Regions from separate parts of the Candidatus Sarcina troglodytae genome, predicted to be linked through region 2. Evidence: a T-box and tRNA genes for the amino acid it is inferred to sense, from the RefSeq annotation. Region 2 holds a T-box; the other holds one or more tRNA genes.

Region 1 (9,333 bases), 670 kb from region 2:
TCCTAATGGTCATGAGATATATAATGCTTCAGCTATGTTTATATGTTTTGATTATGAGGGAGAGATTATTTTAGATGAAGACGAAACTAAAAATGCAGTATTTTTTAGTAAAGAAGCCTTTCCTAAGACTTTTGATATAAATCCTCCAGATAGAGTTGTTATAGAGGATATAGTAAAAAATTTTGATTTAAAAAATTATAAAAAAAATATTTAATTTCTATTATATATTGGTCAATAAAGTTTAACAAAATATATTTATATTAAATCAGAGTATTTTACTTGTATTTAAATAGATTTAGAGTTATAATAAATTTAAAGTTATTGTAAAACATTTAATAATAAAATATGAGGTGAGTATATAATGATAACAAAGGAAATGAGAATCGGAGAAATATTACAAGCTAAACCAGATGCTGCACAAATATTAATGAGCTTTGGAATGGGATGTATAGGATGTCCTTCATCACAAGCTGAAAGCTTAGAAGAAGCTGCTATGGTTCATGGATTAAATATAGAAGCTTTAATAGAAGCTTTAAATAAATAATATTATAAAATAAGAAAATGTCTTAGGCTTAGCCTAAGGCATTTTTTTACAATTCATTTTATAATCATTCTTTTAATATAGATGGATAAATGGAATTTATTTTTATTAAAGCTAAATAAAATAAAAAAAATAAAAAAATATTTAAAAAACTATTGTTATTTAATAATAATTATTATATAATAAATTCATAAGATAAGTGGAACAAAACAAACACTTACATATGAGAAATGTTAAATGATGTATAAGTATAAAGAGATGTTAAGAAATGTGGAACAAAACAAACACTTACATATGAGAAATGTTAAATGATGTATAAGTATAAAGAGATGTTAAGAAATTAGGAGGAATTATAGTTATGAAAAAATTTGTTTGTACAGTATGTGGATATGTTTATGAAGGAGAACAAGCTCCAGAAGTTTGCCCAATATGTAAAGTTGGAGCAGATAAATTTATGGAACAATCAGGAGATTTAGTATTTGCTGATGAACATAGAATAGGAATCGCAAAAGGTGTTGACCCAAGAATAATAGAAGGATTACAAGCTAACTTTGCAGGAGAATGTACAGAAGTTGGAATGTATTTAGCAATGTCAAGACAAGCAGATAGAGAAGGATTCCCAGAAGTTGCAGAAGCTTATAAGAGATATGCATTTGAAGAAGCAGAACATGCTGCAAAATTTGCTGAATTATTAGGAGAAGTTGTAACAAACAGCACTAAAGAAAATTTACAATTAAGAGTTAATGCAGAACACGGAGCAACTCAAGGTAAAAAAGATTTAGCAACATTAGCAAAAGAATTAGGATTAGATGCAATTCATGATACAGTTCATGAAATGGCTAAAGATGAAGCTAGACACGGAAGAGGATTTGAAGGTTTATTAAACAGATATTTTAAATAGAATTTAATTATAAAATGAGAGATATATAAGATTAGGAGGAATTATAGTTATGAAAAAATTTGTTTGTACAGTATGTGGATATGTTTATGAAGGAGAACAAGCTCCAGAAGTTTGCCCAATATGTAAAGTTGGAGCAGATAAATTTATGGAACAATCAGGAGATTTAGTATTTGCTGATGAACATAGAATAGGAATCGCAAAAGGTGTTGACCCAAGAATAATAGAAGGATTACAAGCTAACTTTGCAGGAGAATGTACAGAAGTTGGAATGTATTTAGCAATGTCAAGACAAGCAGATAGAGAAGGATTCCCAGAAGTTGCAGAAGCTTATAAGAGATATGCATTTGAAGAAGCAGAACATGCTGCAAAATTTGCTGAATTATTAGGAGAAGTTGTAACAAACAGCACTAAAGAAAATTTACAATTAAGAGTTAATGCAGAACACGGAGCAACTCAAGGTAAAAAAGATTTAGCAACATTAGCAAAAGAATTAGGATTAGATGCAATTCATGATACAGTTCATGAAATGGCTAAAGATGAAGCTAGACATGGAAGAGGATTTGAAGGTTTATTAAATAGATATTTCAAATAAAATTTGTAAATTAAATTAATTAAAATAAAGTATCAATAAAACATATATTCTAAATTATTAAGCCAACTTTTAAATATTGAAAGTTGGCTTTTTATTTGATATAGTCTTTTATATAAATTTTAAAGGGGTGATTAGATGAATAATTTTTACGAAAAAGAGTATGAAATAGCTTATTGGAATACTAATTCAAGGTTGGAGAGTAACATAACATCCATATTGCATTTTTTTTCGGATATAGCAATAAAGCAAGAAGAATCTCTAGGATTTTCTATGGGTGATATGCTTGAAAGTAGAGAAGCATGGGTTCTTTTTGATTATGATATAAACATTATAAGATACCCTAAATATAGAGATAAGATAAGGGTGAGAACCTTTGTTGAAACTATTCGTAGATTTTATGGATTAAGAGGATTTGAAATATATAGTGAGGATGGAGAGTTACTGGTTAAATGTGATTCAATATGGTTTTTAATTGATCTTGAAAAAAGAAGGTTAAAAAGTGCCGATGATAAGTATTATATTGCACATAAACTAGATAAGGGTAATTTAAAGAATTTGAGAAGCAAATTACACATAGACGAATTAGATAAAATTGATATAAATAAAATTTACAATATAGAGCATACACATATAGATAGTAATAAACATGTTAACAATGTTAAATATATGGAGTGGGTAATAGACAGTATGCCATTAGAAATTATAGAAAATTATAAAATTAATAAGTTGAAAGTAAAGTTTGAAAAGGAAGTTCAATATGGTCATAATGTTTTAGTTCAAGGAGAATTGAAAAAAATTGATGACAATACAGTAAAATCAATACATATAATAAAATCAGATTCAGGAGAAAAGTTAACATCTGTTGAAAGCTTTTGGTTTAAGATAAATTAATATGTATTTTATAAATAAGTGTTGATTTTAGAAAAGATAATTTCCTTTCAAAATCAGCACTTAATGAAGTAGTAATCAGTTAAGAGAAGCACTTTTGCCAGCTAAAAATCCAGAACTCCAAGCCCATTGTAAATTAAATCCACCACAATCGCCATCAACATCTAATATCTCACCACAAAAATAAAGATTTTTTACTAAATTAGATTCTAAAGTAGTATTATTTATATCCTTTGTATCAATTCCTCCAGCTGTAACTTGAGCAGAAGAAAAACCATTAGTTTCCAAACATTTAAATTTCCAACATTTCATAAGAGAAAATAGTTTCTTTTTTTCTTGCCAAGTAAGTTCAGAACAAGGTTTATGAAGTTCTGCAATTCCAGCCTCTTTTAAAATTATTGGAATAAGTTTTTTGTTTATTATACCTATCAAGGAATCTATTACAGCTCTATGAGAAAATACAGCAAAATGTCCTTCAAGAAAATTTTCTATATCATTTATAGATTTTTCAGGCATCATATCAACTGTTATGTAAATATCTTTTCCTTTTGATAAAAGCCTTGAGGCAGTCCCTGATATTTGAAGGATAGGAGGTCCAGAAATACCATAGTCAGTAAATAATATCTCGCCAAATTCTTTTCTAAAAGATTTTTCATTAGAAATAACTTCAGCATAACCATTGAATTTAATTCCAGATAAAGCTTTTAAGCTTTTATGTTGAAGTTTAAGTTGAACGATAGATGGAATAGGGGTGATTATTTTATGCCCAAGATTTTTTACAATATTATAAGCACTTCCATCAGAACCTGTTTTAATTGCTGATTTTCCTCCACAGGAAATGATAAGTTTTCCACAGGATATGCTATCATACTCATTATTTTTTGTGGATAATTTAAATTTATTTTTTTTATTAATTATAGAATTTACTTTAAAATTATTATAAATAGGGATATTTCTATCCTCTAATGCCAATCTAAAAATATCTATAACAGATGAGGCTTGTAAAGATTGTGGATAAATTTTTTTATTTTCAAGTTCTATTAAAGGTAAACCTAAATTTAGAAAGAATATTTTTGTATCTTCAACAGTCATAGAATTTAATGCAAAATCAAAAAAGTTATTATTATTGCTATGAAAATTTACAAATGGTGGTTTTATAGAAGAATTGCTTATGTTACATCTTCCATTACCAGTTGTCAAAAGTTTTTTACCAATCCTATCGGTACCTTCAACAATAGCTACATCCATGCCAAGATCTTTTGCAGTTATTGCAGCGATAAGTCCAGAGGCACCACCGCCTAAAACTATTAAATCATGATAAATCATAAAAATTCTCCTTAAAATATTTTAGTAACACTATTATAAACAAAAGTTAATAAATTTCATATAAGTATTTAAAAAATAAAAAAACAATCAAAATAAAATAGTTTTATATCATATATTGTGTTTTCTCATGGAATAATAAAAATAATATTAAATTTTTTAGAGTATTAATCAAAAAAGGAGAAACGTATTTATGAAAATAAAAATTAAAGATAATAATTCTTTAGACAAGGGAAGAGAATTTAAGGTCAGACGTATGAATTATGATCAGGTGGTTGTTAATTATCCAGGGGAAAAAGGTATAGAAATCTTAAAAACTGATGATGTTGAATTTATTAGTGAAAATGAATTTGATGATTTTTTAATAAAGCATAGATATTTATTAAAAATAAAGATAAACAGAGGGATTTCAGTAGTATTTTATAAATATCTTTTTGATGAGTTAGAAAAATTAATACAAGATACAATAGTCGATTTTAAAGTTTTAAAAGATAGTTTTAAAATTGTTAATAAAAGAGGAATGTGGGAAAAAGAAATGGTTATTATGCTAAATCATGAATATAGTATACAAGTAAGTGTTAATGGTGAAAAATTTAAAAAAGATAGTTATAGATATGATGTAAAACAATTAACAGAAGATGAATTAATGGAATTTTGTAAATTTAATATTGAAAAATTAGAAAAGGATATAGAAAATAAAAATAAAGAATTAAACATGTTTAAGGAAATAAAAAGTAATCTCAATGAAAATGTTTAAATAGTGATTAAACATAATAATTAAGATACAGTTTTAAGTAGTATAAAAATGCTAAATGATAAATAAAAAGAGAAAATATTAAAAAAAGTTAAAAAAAATAGTTGACACTTCTTTAGTTTTTCTGTATTATATTTATGTCGGGTAACCGAATATAGGAAATGTTAATTATAAGGCCCGTTGGTCAAGCGGTTAAGACACCACCCTTTCACGGTGGTAACAGGAGTTCGATTCTCCTACGGGTCACCATTTTTAAGGTCGCATAGCTCAGCTGGGAGAGCATCTGCCTTACAAGCAGAGGGTCACAGGTTCGATCCCTGTTGTGACCACCATTTTAAAAAAATACGGTTCAGTAGCTCAGTTGGTTAGAGTGCCGGCCTGTCACGCCGGAGGTCGAGGGTTCGAGCCCCTTCTGAATCGCCATTAAGGCCCGTTGGTCAAGCGGTTAAGACACCACCCTTTCACGGTGGTAACAGGAGTTCGATTCTCCTACGGGTCACCATTTTAAGGTCGCATAGCTCAGCTGGGAGAGCATCTGCCTTACAAGCAGAGGGTCACAGGTTCGATCCCTGTTGTGACCACCATTTAAAAAAATACGGTTCAGTAGCTCAGTTGGTTAGAGTGCCGGCCTGTCACGCCGGAGGTCGAGGGTTCGAGCCCCTTCTGAATCGCCATATTTGCTGGCATGGCTCAACGGTAGAGCAGCTGACTTGTAATCAGCAGGTTGTAGGTTCGATTCCTATTGCCAGCTCCAAAAAACTTCAACACATATGTTGAAGTTTTTTTATTTTACATAAAGAAATTCATCCTAGAATTTATAATAGGATGAATTTGCATTTTGCACTTTAGTTAAATTTTTTTTACTTCGTATTTCTTTAGTATTATTTTTAATTCTTATATCGTCACCATATACATTAAATAATCTAAAGTTTCCAAAAAGTCTTGATGTTATTCTTTCTATGTACATAGTTGTAAGTTCAGAAATATTTAAGTTAGTGGAAATAATCATTTTTTTATTAAGAAGTAATTTTTTATTTAATAGATTGAAAAGTTCTGTTCTTGTAAAGTCAGTTATTTGTTCTGCTCCCAAATCATCTATTATAAGAAGATCACAATTTACAAGCAAATCTTCTAGTTCTATATTATTTTCAAACTTTATTTCCCTTAAATTTTTAACTAGTTCATCTGATGTTCTGTATATAACCAAAAAACCTGAATCTAAAAGAGATTTTGCAATACAATAGGTTAAAAATGTTTTCCCAGTTCCAGGACTTCCGTAGAAAAGGAGATTATCGTTTATATTTTTAAAGTTAGGAATATATTCATTTGATATTGAATTTAATATTATTTGCATATTTTCCCTTGGAGAAAACATCTTATCTGTTCTTTTGTTAGAATAAACATCTAAAGAAAAACTACTAAAATTATTTACTCTTAAAGTATCCTCTAAATGTGAATTTTCATAATAAACTTTTATAAGTTTGTTTTTATAACAAGTACATTTTTTAGGTCCTATGTAACCTGTATCTTGACATTTTGAACATCTATAGTGAAGATTTAAATAATCAGTACTATATCCTCTTTCAACAAGCATTTCATACTTTTTAGCTCTTAAGTCTTCTATTTTTTCTCGAAGCTCATTAAGTTCAGCTTCTTTGTTAGGTGAATTTTTTAGTGCACACATAGATAAATTTAAACATTGCTTTGCTATGTTTTTTTCTAGCTTCATTATTTCAGGATACTTATCTTCAATTTCTTTAGTTCTTTGTTCTAATGATAATTTTTCTTCTTGACGTATTTTTTCATATAAATTCATAAGTTTAGTTTGATATCCCTTAATCATCGTCGTATTCACCATCATCCCATCCTAAAAGTTGTTTTTCTAACTTATCATAATCATATTGTCTTTGAGTGAAGTTAGCAAAGTTAGAAGGTTTGTCTTTATGAAAATTAATATTATTATTTTTGTAATTATTATTTTGTATTTGAGTTTGTTTATTAACATCTTTAGTAGCTATATCTTCTAAAGTAGTTATATTATCTTTAAACCATTTAGCAAGTATGCCATCTATATATCTAAAATCTGCTCTATTTAGCCTTTGTGAACAAATATCACAAGCTTTTAATATAACTTCTATAGAAAAATTATATTGGAATAGCCATTTTTCTATCATATCTTGATGAGGTTTCATAATATCAGAATTCTTTATACCTAAATAATTCAAAATATTTCTTATTTTAGTCCATTTATCTTCATGTTTTGTTATAAGGTTTTGAGCATCATCTACTGTTTTAACTCCTGCATCAAACCAAGAAAGGGCAACCTTTTCAAAATATCTAGAATCATTTTTTCCTTTAGATAAGCAGTATTCTATAAGGATTAATATAAGTTCAGATGAAAAATTAAATTCACTTTGCCAAGATAAATAGTTAGACATTTCAGAGGGAGAAAGAGTTCTTCCTATAAGGTTTTCTATGTCTCTAAGCATATCTTTGTTATTTGATTGAGATAGTGCTGACAAAAGATCTATATTTTTTTTGTAGGTATCTTCTGAGTCTACTAAATCAATAAATTCTATGTTAAAATTATTCATTTTATCTATTGGGTTTAATTTTATCACGCCTTCTTCATTCCAGTATGATAATGCGTTCATAATATCAGATTCTAAAAGGTTAAGTTTAGCAGCGAGTATTGAAGAACTTATTCCAGGTTCACCGCTCATGCTATATTTTAATAAAAGTATATACACTTTTACAAACTCACCGCGAGCTTTTAGCATATATTTATCTATAAATACATTATTGACTGGAGTGAAGTTATTAGCTGAGTTTTTAAGCATAAAAGTACTCACTTTTAGACTCCTTTCTGCTGTTAGTTATGCTATATAAGTATAATAATTATATCAAAGACAGTTTTTGATAACAACATGTAATACTTGTTTATAAAATTGATTTAAAAAATCTTTTTAGGTCTAAATATCCTTGACCAACTGTATCGTTTGAATAATATTCTATTTCATTACAGCTTAAGGTGATTAAAGAACGTAAATCTTTTAAAGTTAAATTAGGAGTATTATCTAATAAAATAGCAGAAAGACCTGAAATATAAGCACAAGCTAAGGAAGTGCCACTAAAAGTTATATAATTATCATTAAGTTTTCTAGGATAAAGCTTAATCCCATTATTTTCGGGAACATATGAGGCATTAGAATTTAAGCAACGTATTTCAGAACAAGCTGCACTAAGTTCTGGCTTTTTTAGATTTTTATTTCCTGATGATGAAAAATTATAAGGTTCAATTTCATGTTTAGTAGTATTTAATCCTCCAACAGTTAAACAATTTTTACATAATGATATGCCCTTTATAGAATTTTCTAGGTTTAAATTGCTTCCAGATGCTACAATAGGAATTATATTTTTAAATTCAGCTAATTCAAAGATAGACTCAAAGCAATTTAATATAAATGGATTATTATCAAATGTTTCAAAAGGAAGGCATAAAACTCTAATGTTTAAAGAGGTATCCATTATTAAAGATTCTATTGCGAATAAAATATCTGATATAAAACCTTTTCCAGTAGAATTAAATGCTTTATAGCAACAAATAGAACCTTTTTCAACTATACCTTTGTATGTTCCTTCAGATGAAATTCCACTTCCGCATATAATTCCAGCTACTGCTGTACCATGTCCATTATCATCATATGGATATTCATAATTGTTTATTAAGTCAACAAAATGTTCAAGTTTATTAAAAGGTTTTACTAAATCTGGATGAGGATAAACTCCGCTATCTACTAATCCTATATTTATATAATCGCTTTTTATAGCTGGCATTTGTAAGTTTATATGATTGGCAGTTTTTAAGCTTAATCCACATAAAAATGCATACGAATCTAAAGAAATAAATTCAATTTCGGGATATTCTAAGAGTCTATTTATAGACCTAGGAGTTAATATAGCACAAATTATAGAGAGTGAGTCTACACTGTTTAAAACTACACCTTTTAGTGATTTTATTTTTTTTTTCATGTCATTTACAAACTTTTTGCATTTTATAATCACTCTATATGACGTGTAATAGGATTTTTCTAAAGAAAATTTTAGATTATTATCTAATTTATTTTTGTATGAAAACATGATTATTACTCCCATTTAAAATACTATAATATTATATATTATGAATGAGAGTAAGTTTTTGATATCTAAAATTTAGTATTAATGAAATTTCCATTTAAATATTATAATCCCTGCAATCATAACAGCAACGCCTATAAATTCATTTAATGAAAATGTTATTTTAGGTGTTTCAAATAATCCAAAGGCATCTATGA
Region 2 (9,333 bases):
TTGATGGAATTGAAAATGAAGTTGAAATAAAAAATATAGGAGAAATAGAAAAGCTTTATAATGAATTAAAGATAAGTGGATTTACTTATAATGAAATAGAAAAAATATTTTATAAAAATGCAGAAAGAATAATTAAGGATATTCTTTAAGTATTAGGAGGACATATGAACAAACTATCAGGAAAAGTAGCATATATAACAGGGGCATCAAAGGGGATTGGAGAAGCCATAGCTATAGAACTTGGAAAACTAGGTGCAAGTGTCATTGTTGGATTTAATAATGACTTGGAGGGAGCTAAAAGAGTAGTCAATACCATAAAAGAAAATAATGGATATGCAGTAGTTTTAAAGGGAGACATTTCAAAAAGTAATGATATTTTAGATATTAAAGATTTTATAGAAAAAAAATTTGGGAAATTAGATATACTTGTGAATAATGCAGGGATATCTAATTTAGGATTATTTATGGATTACTCTCTAGACGATATTGATAATCTTATAAATGTAAACTTGACAGGAACTATGAAGCTAACAAACGCTTTATTTGATTTAATAAGAGAAGGAAAAAATCAGAGCATAGTAAATATTTCTTCAATATGGGGAAATGTTGGTGCATCTTGTGAGGTTTTATATTCTGCGTCAAAAGGAGGAATAAATTTGTTTACTAAGGCTTTAGCAAAGGAAGTTGCTTCTTTAGGAATAAGGGTAAATGCGGTGGCTCCAGGGGTTATAAATACAAAAATGAACTCTTGGTTAAAAGATGATGAAAAAAAGGATTTAGAAGATGAAATTCCATTGAATAGATTTGGAGAAACATCTGAAATCTCAAAGGTTGTAGCATTTTTATGTTCTGATGATTCTAGTTATTTAACAGGACAAATTATAACAGTAGATGGTGGTATGCTTTAAAAATATAGTTATAAAAATTAATATATTTTCTAATGTAAAATGCTGATTTTAAAAAAGTTTAAAAATTCAATTCTTGTTTAAAATCAGCCATACATTAGATGATAAAATAAATTAAATAGTCATTAATTTTGCTGTTCTAGCGTCTTTTGTAATGTGAAATAAAATTTAACTCCATTTTTAGTATTTGTAACTCCAAAGTTGCTTTTATGGAGAGTTAGTATATTTTTTACAATAGATAATCCAAGACCAAAGCTTTTATTTGTTCTATTTCTAGATGAATCAATTCTATAAAATTGAGTCCATATTTGAGAAAGTTCATTTTCATTTATATGAGCTCCTGTGTTTTCGATAGAAAAATTCACAACAGAATCTTTCTCATAAATATCAACAATTATTTTATTTTCAGGTGGTGAATATTTTATTGCATTAGTAACAAAGTTTGATATAACCTGTTCTATCTTAAATTCATCACCAATAACTAGATAATTTGAGTTTATATTTGTTATGACTTCTAAATTATTGTTGTTTATATCAACAGAATTTTTAATCAATATTTTTTGGGTTAGTTTGCTAAGAGAAAAAGATGACAACATAATATCTGTTTTCCCATTTTCAAGTTTAGACAGTTCCAACATATCCATAACTAATTTATCCATTTTTTTTGCTTCATCTATTATTATATCAAGATAAACATCACGAGATTCCTCATCAGCTATACCATCTTTAATGCCTTCTGCGTATCCTGAAATTATTCCAATAGGAGTTTTAAGTTCATGGGATACACCAGCTATAAAATCTTTTCTAAGGTTTTCAAGGCGTCTTTCCTTTTCAACTTCTTCTTTGAGTTTAGCATTTTTTATTTTCAAATCTTCTAATGCATTATAAAGATTTTGCGATAAGAAATTTAAAGTTTTTGCAAGGCTACCAATTTCATCGTCACGTTCTACAGTACATTTTTCAGAAAAATCTAAGGCACTTAATTTTTTTGCTGTTTTATTTATACTAATTAAAGGCTTTGATATAAGGTCTGAATATATATAAGATAGTATAAGCCCAAGAGCAATAACAACAATTCCTATATATTTATAAAAATCCTGTATAACTTGAGTTGCTTCAGTGATATTTTGAAAAGAAGTAACTGCAATAACTATATAAGTCTTATTATTAGAGCTTGTAAAAGGTGCCATACAAACTATATATTTTGAGTTAGTGTTTGAACTGGCTAAAACTGTTGTAAAAACTTCACTAGAGTTTAAGATACTTTTTTCATAATATGGATCATTATATAGTTGATTAAATATTTTATTTAACGTTACAGTTATTTCTGAATCAGAGTTTGTTGGATTTGCTATATATTTAACCGTACCGTCAGTTGAATATATAGCGATTTTTGAATTGTTTTGAAACTCAAAGTTATTTAATGCAGTATATAAAGCTGAAGGATCATTTATATCATTTGAATAATATGAAACAAAGGTTTTAACGCTATTTGCTAAATTTGTGCTTTTACTATTTAAATAAAATTTTTGAAAAAACATTATTTGAAATAGCATTGTAAAAATTACAATAAATAATATGGTTCCGAAACTTATTAGAAAAAGTCTTTTAGAAATACTCTTTTTCATAGTTTTTCTCATACTTATTTCACCTCAAACTTATAGCCACTTCCTCTAACTGTTGCGATATAATTTGATTTATCTAATAGTTTTTCACGAAGTCTTTTAATATTAGTATCGACGGTTCTTATATCCCCATAATAATCAAATCCCCAAACATTGTCTAAAATTTTATCACGTGAAAGGGCAATTCCTTCATTAGAAGTTAAATATATAAGAAGATCATATTCTTTTGGAGATAAATAAATTTCATTATTATTTATAGTTACTTCATGAGATGATTTGTTTATTTTAAGTCCATTATATTCTGAAATATTCAAATCTTTAGGTGTATTAGCTCTCTTTAGCAATGCTTTAACCTTAGCTACAAGAACTTTAGTGCTAAAAGGTTTAGTTATGTAATCATCAGCACCTATTTCATAACCAAATAACTTATCTTCTTCTTGGCTTTTAGCAGTTAAAAGTATTACAGGTACGTTAGAAACTTTTCTTATAGCCTTGCAAACATTAAAACCATCTAATTTTGGCATCATAACATCTAAAACAATTAAATTTACATTATTTTGAGAAAATATATTTAAGGCTTCTTCTCCATCTGATGCTTCAAGGACAGTAAAACCATCTTTTTTTAGATAATCTCTAAGTAGAAATCTAAGTCTTACTTCATCTTCAACAATTAATATAGTATCATTCATAGTAGTACACCTCTAAAATCTTATTATTGCTTTTATTGCAACTATTATTATACAATGAAAATTAGAATTTATATAATATTTTAGGAGTGTTTTAATGAATAAATTAAAATTAGATAAAAATATCGCTCAATTACCAAATGGTATGACAGTTGTTACCATAAAAAAAGACACTATGTTAGTTGCTATAAATGTTGCTGTAAAAATTGGTTCTTTGTATGAAAAGGATGCAGAGAGGGGAATGTGTCACTTTATAGAACACATGATGTTTAAAGGAACTAAAGAAAGAAGTAATGAGGTTTTAAATGAAGAGTTAGAGTCTTTAGGAGGAGAATATAATGCGTATACTGATTATACATCTACAGTATATTCAATAAATTGTATAAATGATGAGATAGAAAATGCTATGAAGCTTTTAGGAGATATGCTGATTAATTCAACTTTTCCAGAGGATGAAATAGAAAAGGAAAAGGGTGTGGTGGTTGCTGAAATTAAGTCAAGTAAGGATGATGTAGAGGAGTTTAGCCTAAATAAAACTAATGAAATAGGCTTTTCTAAATCACCTTTAAGATATGATGTAGCTGGTCTTGAAAAAACAGTAGAAAAATTTACGAAAAATAGTATAATAGAGTTTTATAATAAGTATTATACTCCAGATAATTCTGTTGTGGTTGTTGTAAGTTCTTTAGAACATAACAAAATGTTAGATATAATTTCAGATAATTTTGGAATATGGGAAGGTAAATGTCATAAGAAAATAGAAATTGTAAAAGAAAAAAATAAACCTATAACAAGTATAACCCATAAAAAACATATAGAACAAAGTACGATAACGTATCTTTATTCATTAGTAGATATAACAAAAGAAGATGAATTACCACTTAAAATATTAAGTCATAAATTAGGAGATAGTGATAATTCAGTGCTGTTTAGAGAGCTTCGTGAAAAAAGAGGATTTGCATATGATGTGTACAGTTATTTAGATATAGGACATGATGTAAATATAATGAATATATTTGCGGCAGTATCTAAAGAAGATTTAAAGGAGAGTCAAGATATAATAGATACATCAATATCAAATATAAAAAATGAAATTATAGATTTTGATAATAAATCTTTAGCAATAATCAAAAAGATTCATAGAACTGCTGTTATATCAACGCTTGAAGATTATAGCGACTTATGTAGCTATGCTTTAAATCAAATTTTAGAGGGGGAAGATTTAAAAGATTTAGAAAAAAGTATAGAAGAGTTGGATAAAATAACCAAAGATGATATATATAGAGTTTGCAGAAAGTATTTAAATAATCCAACAATTCACATATTAAAATCTGAAAGGTAAATTTTATGGGTAAGATTACAAAAATTGAAGTTCAAAATAAGAATAAAGAAAGAGTAAATATTTATATAGATTATAATTTTTCATTTGCCTGTGATATTGAGTTTATATATAAATTAGGAATTAAGGTAAATGATTTTTTAGATAAAAGTGATATAGATGAAGTTTTAAAAGATGATGAGTTAAAAAAATGTAAAAATTCAGCTCTTAAAATAATTGAGAAATCATATAAAAGTAAGAAGGAGATGAGAGAAAAGCTATTAGCAAAAGGATTTACAAATGATATAATAAATAGTGTTTTAAACTTTTTAGAAGAATATAAATTTATAGACGATACGAAATATGCTACTTTATATATAAAAGATAAAATTAAAAATCAAGGAAGAAATAAAATTAAATATTCTTTAATTAAAAAGGGATTAAGTGAAGATATTATAGAGGAAAATTTAGAGTGTATTGATAAGGAATATGAAAAAGAACAAGCATTAAGTATTGCTATAAAAAGATATGAGATATTAAAAAAAAGAGAAGATGATAAATATAAATTATCTCAAAAACTTTTTAGATTCTTAGCTACAAAGGGGTATGATTTTGAGTGTTGTAGTGAAATTGTAAAAAAAGTTGTTAAAAGACAAGATATTTGGGAGTAGGTATATGGAAATAGTTATATTTATATTATCTGTTATTTTGTTTATATTTGTTTTAGCAGTAGAGTATAAAAAAAGATTTAACATAACAAGAATAAGAGGTAGCATTATAGAAGCATTTAATTATTTTTGCATATTTTTATCATTAATAGTTTCTTACATTATAATGAGTAATCTTAAAGAGATTGGTCAATTTATAACTTTATCTTTAGTTAGTTTAACAAGTTTAGTTAATGATTATATTTATTTTCCTTTAATATTTGCGATGATAATATTTTTCTTAATAGCATTTGCGGTTTATATTGTATTAAGGGTAATCTTAGCTTGTTTAGTTAGATTTGTAATAGGGCCAAGCTTAAATAAAATTCATCATTCACAAGAGAGAAGAACAGAAAAGTCTAAGCAAAGATTAGGCATGCTTTTAAACATTCCTAGAGCTTTATTTTATGCGTGTTTATTTTTTGTTATATTAAATGTTGTTGTGCATGTTGCATAAAAAATATGAATAAAATATATTAATTTTTATAAAGGCTGTTTTTAAATTTTATATTTTAAACAGCCTTTTAATTATTGCTTTTTAATTTTAGTTGCAATGAGTTTTATTGCTCTTTCACAGTCAGTGTCTAAATTATCTAGAGCCCAAGCTAAGTTAAAGTATCTAAGAGCTTTTATGTCATCTTTAAGCATAGAGTAGCAATAGGCTATATTAAAAAAGTATTTAGAATCTTTATGGAGTTCTAATGCTTTTTTAATCATATCGATAGCCTTTTGATAATTTTTAAGTTTTATGTAGCAAACACCAGAATTATAAAAAGCATGGTATTCACAATCTTTATTTTCAATAGCTTTTTTATAATAAGATAAGGCCTCTTTGTAATTTTCATTATTATAAAATTCATTTCCTTTTGAAAAGTAGTTCATTATATAATCCTCCAAGTTAAGCATTATATTAAAATTATTATCACTTTTACATATAATATTCATATAAATATTGTTGAAATTAGCAAGTATTTTAATATAGTTTAAAAATGTAAATTGATTATAGCTATCTTGACAATGAAAATATAATATTATAATATAAACTGTAAACAATACAGAATAAACTGTGATAAAGAGAAGTAGAAATAGGAAGAGTTTTAAGAGAGAAAAACCCATAGGCTGTAAGGTTTTTTATACTTGATATTTTGAAGTAGCTTTTGAGTTTCTTTAGTGAAAAATAAAAAAGTAGCTAAAGACGGCATTTATTAGAGTCGTTATTAGTTTAAGAGCCTTTAAGTATTTTAAGGGAAAAAAGGTGGTACCGCGAATCTTCGTCCTTTTATGGAGGAGGTTTTTTTTATTTTATTTGGAAATATGATAAATTTAAGGAGGAAATAACAAAATGGAAGATAAAAATATCTCTACAACTTATAACCCAAAAGAATTTGAAGAAAGATTATATAATGTTTGGCAAGAAAAAAAATACTTTACTCCAAAAGTTGATAAGAGTAAAAAACCTTATACAATAATAATGCCACCACCAAATATAACTGGAAAACTTCATTTAGGGCATGCGCTTGACAATACTTTACAAGATATGCTTATAAGATTTAAGAGAATGCAAGGATATTGTACTTTATGGCTTCCAGGGGAAGACCATGCATCTATTGCAACAGAAGTTAAAGTTGAAAATGAACTTTTAAAACAAGGTCTTAATAAAAAGGAAATGGGAAGAGAAGCATTCTTAGAAAAAGTTTGGGAATGGACAGATGAGTATAGAGAAAAAATTAGAGAACAACTTAAAAAAGTTGGAGTTTCTGCTGATTTTACAAGAGAAGCTTTCACTATGGATGAAAATTTAAGCAAAGCTGTAAAGCATGTATTTGTTAAACTTTATAATGAAGGGCTTATATATCAAGGAAACAGAATAACTAACTGGTGTCCTAAGTGTCAAACAGCTCTATCTGATGCTGAAATTGAATATGCAGAAAAAGAAGGAAGCTTCTGGCATATAAAATATCCAGTTGTAGGTTCTGATGAATTTTTAGAAATTGCAACAACTAGACCAGAAACTCTTTTAGGGGATACTGCTGTTGCTGTAAATCCTAATGATGAAAGATATAAACACTTAGTTGGTAAAATGTTAAAATTACCTTTAACAGATAGAGAAATACCAGTTGTAGCTGATGATTATGTTGATTTAGAATTTGGAACTGGTGCAGTTAAAATAACACCTGCTCATGACCCTAATGATTTCCAAGTAGGTTTAAGACATAACTTAAAACAAATAAGAATTATGGATGATGCTGGAGTTATAAATGAATTAGGTGGAAAATATCAAGGGTTGGATAGATATGAGGCAAGAAAGGCTATGGTTGCTGATTTAGAGGCTCAAGGTTTACTTGTTAAAATAAAACCTCATACACATAACGTTGGAACTCATGATAGATGCGGAACTGTTATAGAACCTATAATATCAAAACAATGGTATGTAAAAATGGATTCTTTAGCAAAACCAGCCATAGAAGTTGTTAAAAATAAAAAAACTAAGTTTGTTCCTGAAAGATTTGAAAAGACATATTTTAACTGGATGGAAAACATTCAAGATTGGTGTATATCAAGACAATTATGGTGGGGACATAGAATACCTGTTTACTACTGTCAAGATTGTGGTGAAATAATGGTATCTGAACATGATGTAACTACATGTACAAAATGTGGTTCAAGCAAAATAGAACAAGAAACAGATGTTTTAGATACTTGGTTTAGTTCTGCACTATGGCCATTTTCAACTCTTGGTTGGCCAGATAAAACAGAGGATTTAGAGTATTTTTATCCAACATCAACATTAGTTACTGGATATGATATTATATTCTTCTGGGTTGCAAGAATGATTTTCTCAGGAATACACAACATGGGAGAAACTCCATTTGACACTGTATTAATTCATGGTATTATAAGAGATTCTCAAGGAAGAAAAATGAGTAAATCTTTAGGAAATGGTGTAGACCCACTAGAAGTTATAGATGAATATGGTGCAGATGCTTTAAGATTTATGTTAGTTACTGGAAATGCACCAGGAAATGATATAAGATATATCCCTGAAAGAGTAGAAGCTGCTAGAAACTTTGCAAATAAGATTTGGAATGCTTCAAGATTTGTTATGATGAACTTAGATAGAGATATCATGAACCAATATATAGATGTTAAAGATTATAGCTTAGCTGATAAATGGATTTTATCAAGAATGAATGGTTTGGTAAAAGAAGTTACTGAAAACATGGAAAAATATGAACTTGGAATAGCGCTTCAAAAGGTTCATGATTTCCTTTGGACAGAATTCTGTGATTATTATATAGAACTTGTTAAACCAGTTTTATATGGAGAAGATGAAAAATCTAAGGGAATAGTATTTAATGTTTTATATAAAGTTTTAAATACAGGACTTAAGCTTTTACACCCAGTAATGCCATTTATAACAGAGGAAATATATACTCACTTAAGCACAGAAACTGAATCAATAACTATAGCTTCTTGGCCAGAATATGATGAAAGCTTAGTAAATGAAAAATCTGAAAAAGATATGGAATTTATAATGGAAGCTATAAAGGCTTTAAGAAATCTAAGAGCTTCAATGAATGTTCCACCATCTAGAAAAGCTAAAATAATAGCTTATATTTCAGAAGAGGCTAAAGATGCGTTTATAAATGGTGCAGCATATTTAGAGAAGTTAGCTTCAGCATCTGAAGTAACATTTATAGATAATAAAGATAATTTAGCTGAAAATTTGGTTTCAGTAGTTGTTAAAGGTGGAGAATTATTCTTACCACTTTTAGACCTTGTAGATAGAGAAAAAGAATTAGATAGATTAAATAAAGAAAAAGATAAACTAGAAAAAGAGATAGATAGAGTAGAGAAAAAACTTTCAAATGAAAAGTTTGTAAGTAAGGCACCGGAAGCTGTTGTAAATGAAGAAAAAGCTAAAGGTGAAAAATATAAAGAAATGTTAAATGCTGTTCTAGAAAGAATAAGTGCTTTAAAATAAGTAGTTAAATATTAAAAAATACTTCCCTACATCTTTTAAAGATGTGGGGAAATTTTATAGGAGGAATTCTATGAATTACAATGAGGCTATGGAATATATTGAAAATA

What was found. A T-box is a leader RNA that pairs with one kind of tRNA and senses whether it is charged. The one in region 2 lies ahead of HH195_RS07865 (valine--tRNA ligase), so its partner is inferred to be a tRNA-Val.
Region 1: it encodes a tRNA-Val, which carries the amino acid that the T-box ahead of HH195_RS07865 (valine--tRNA ligase) is inferred to sense. The anticodon was not compared.

Annotation. Positions count from the first base shown of each region.
Region 1 is NZ_CP051754.1:2,398,589-2,407,921, reverse strand. Features, by position in the region: gene HH195_RS11255 (NUDIX hydrolase) at 1-214, shown strand, start outside; gene HH195_RS11250 (DUF1858 domain-containing protein) at 362-544, shown strand; gene HH195_RS11245 (ferritin family protein) at 900-1,442, shown strand; gene HH195_RS11240 (ferritin family protein) at 1,492-2,034, shown strand; gene HH195_RS11235 (acyl-[acyl-carrier-protein] thioesterase) at 2,170-2,925, shown strand; gene HH195_RS11230 (BaiN/RdsA family NAD(P)/FAD-dependent oxidoreductase) at 3,001-4,248, opposite strand; gene HH195_RS11225 (hypothetical protein) at 4,439-5,002, shown strand; tRNA gene HH195_RS11220 (tRNA-Glu) at 5,174-5,248, shown strand; tRNA gene HH195_RS11215 (tRNA-Val) at 5,256-5,331, shown strand; tRNA gene HH195_RS11210 (tRNA-Asp) at 5,346-5,422, shown strand; tRNA gene HH195_RS11205 (tRNA-Glu) at 5,427-5,501, shown strand; tRNA gene HH195_RS11200 (tRNA-Val) at 5,508-5,583, shown strand; tRNA gene HH195_RS11195 (tRNA-Asp) at 5,597-5,673, shown strand; tRNA gene HH195_RS11190 (tRNA-Thr) at 5,679-5,753, shown strand; gene HH195_RS11185 (ATP-binding protein) at 5,808-6,842, opposite strand; gene HH195_RS11180 (DnaD domain protein) at 6,835-7,851, opposite strand; gene HH195_RS11175 (S8 family serine peptidase) at 7,940-9,139, opposite strand; gene HH195_RS11170 (DMT family transporter) at 9,218-9,333, opposite strand, start outside.
Region 2 is NZ_CP051754.1:1,727,087-1,736,419, reverse strand. Features, by position in the region: gene HH195_RS07905 (dipeptidase) at 1-149, shown strand, start outside; gene ymfI (elongation factor P 5-aminopentanone reductase) at 165-908, shown strand; gene HH195_RS07895 (sensor histidine kinase) at 1,031-2,545, opposite strand; gene HH195_RS07890 (response regulator transcription factor) at 2,548-3,219, opposite strand; gene HH195_RS07885 (M16 family metallopeptidase) at 3,314-4,558, shown strand; gene recX (recombination regulator RecX) at 4,564-5,205, shown strand; gene HH195_RS07875 (hypothetical protein) at 5,210-5,698, shown strand; gene HH195_RS07870 (tetratricopeptide repeat protein) at 5,770-6,123, opposite strand; T-box leader at 6,299-6,523, shown strand; gene HH195_RS07865 (valine--tRNA ligase) at 6,584-9,226, shown strand; gene HH195_RS07860 (bifunctional folylpolyglutamate synthase/dihydrofolate synthase) at 9,297-9,333, shown strand, end outside.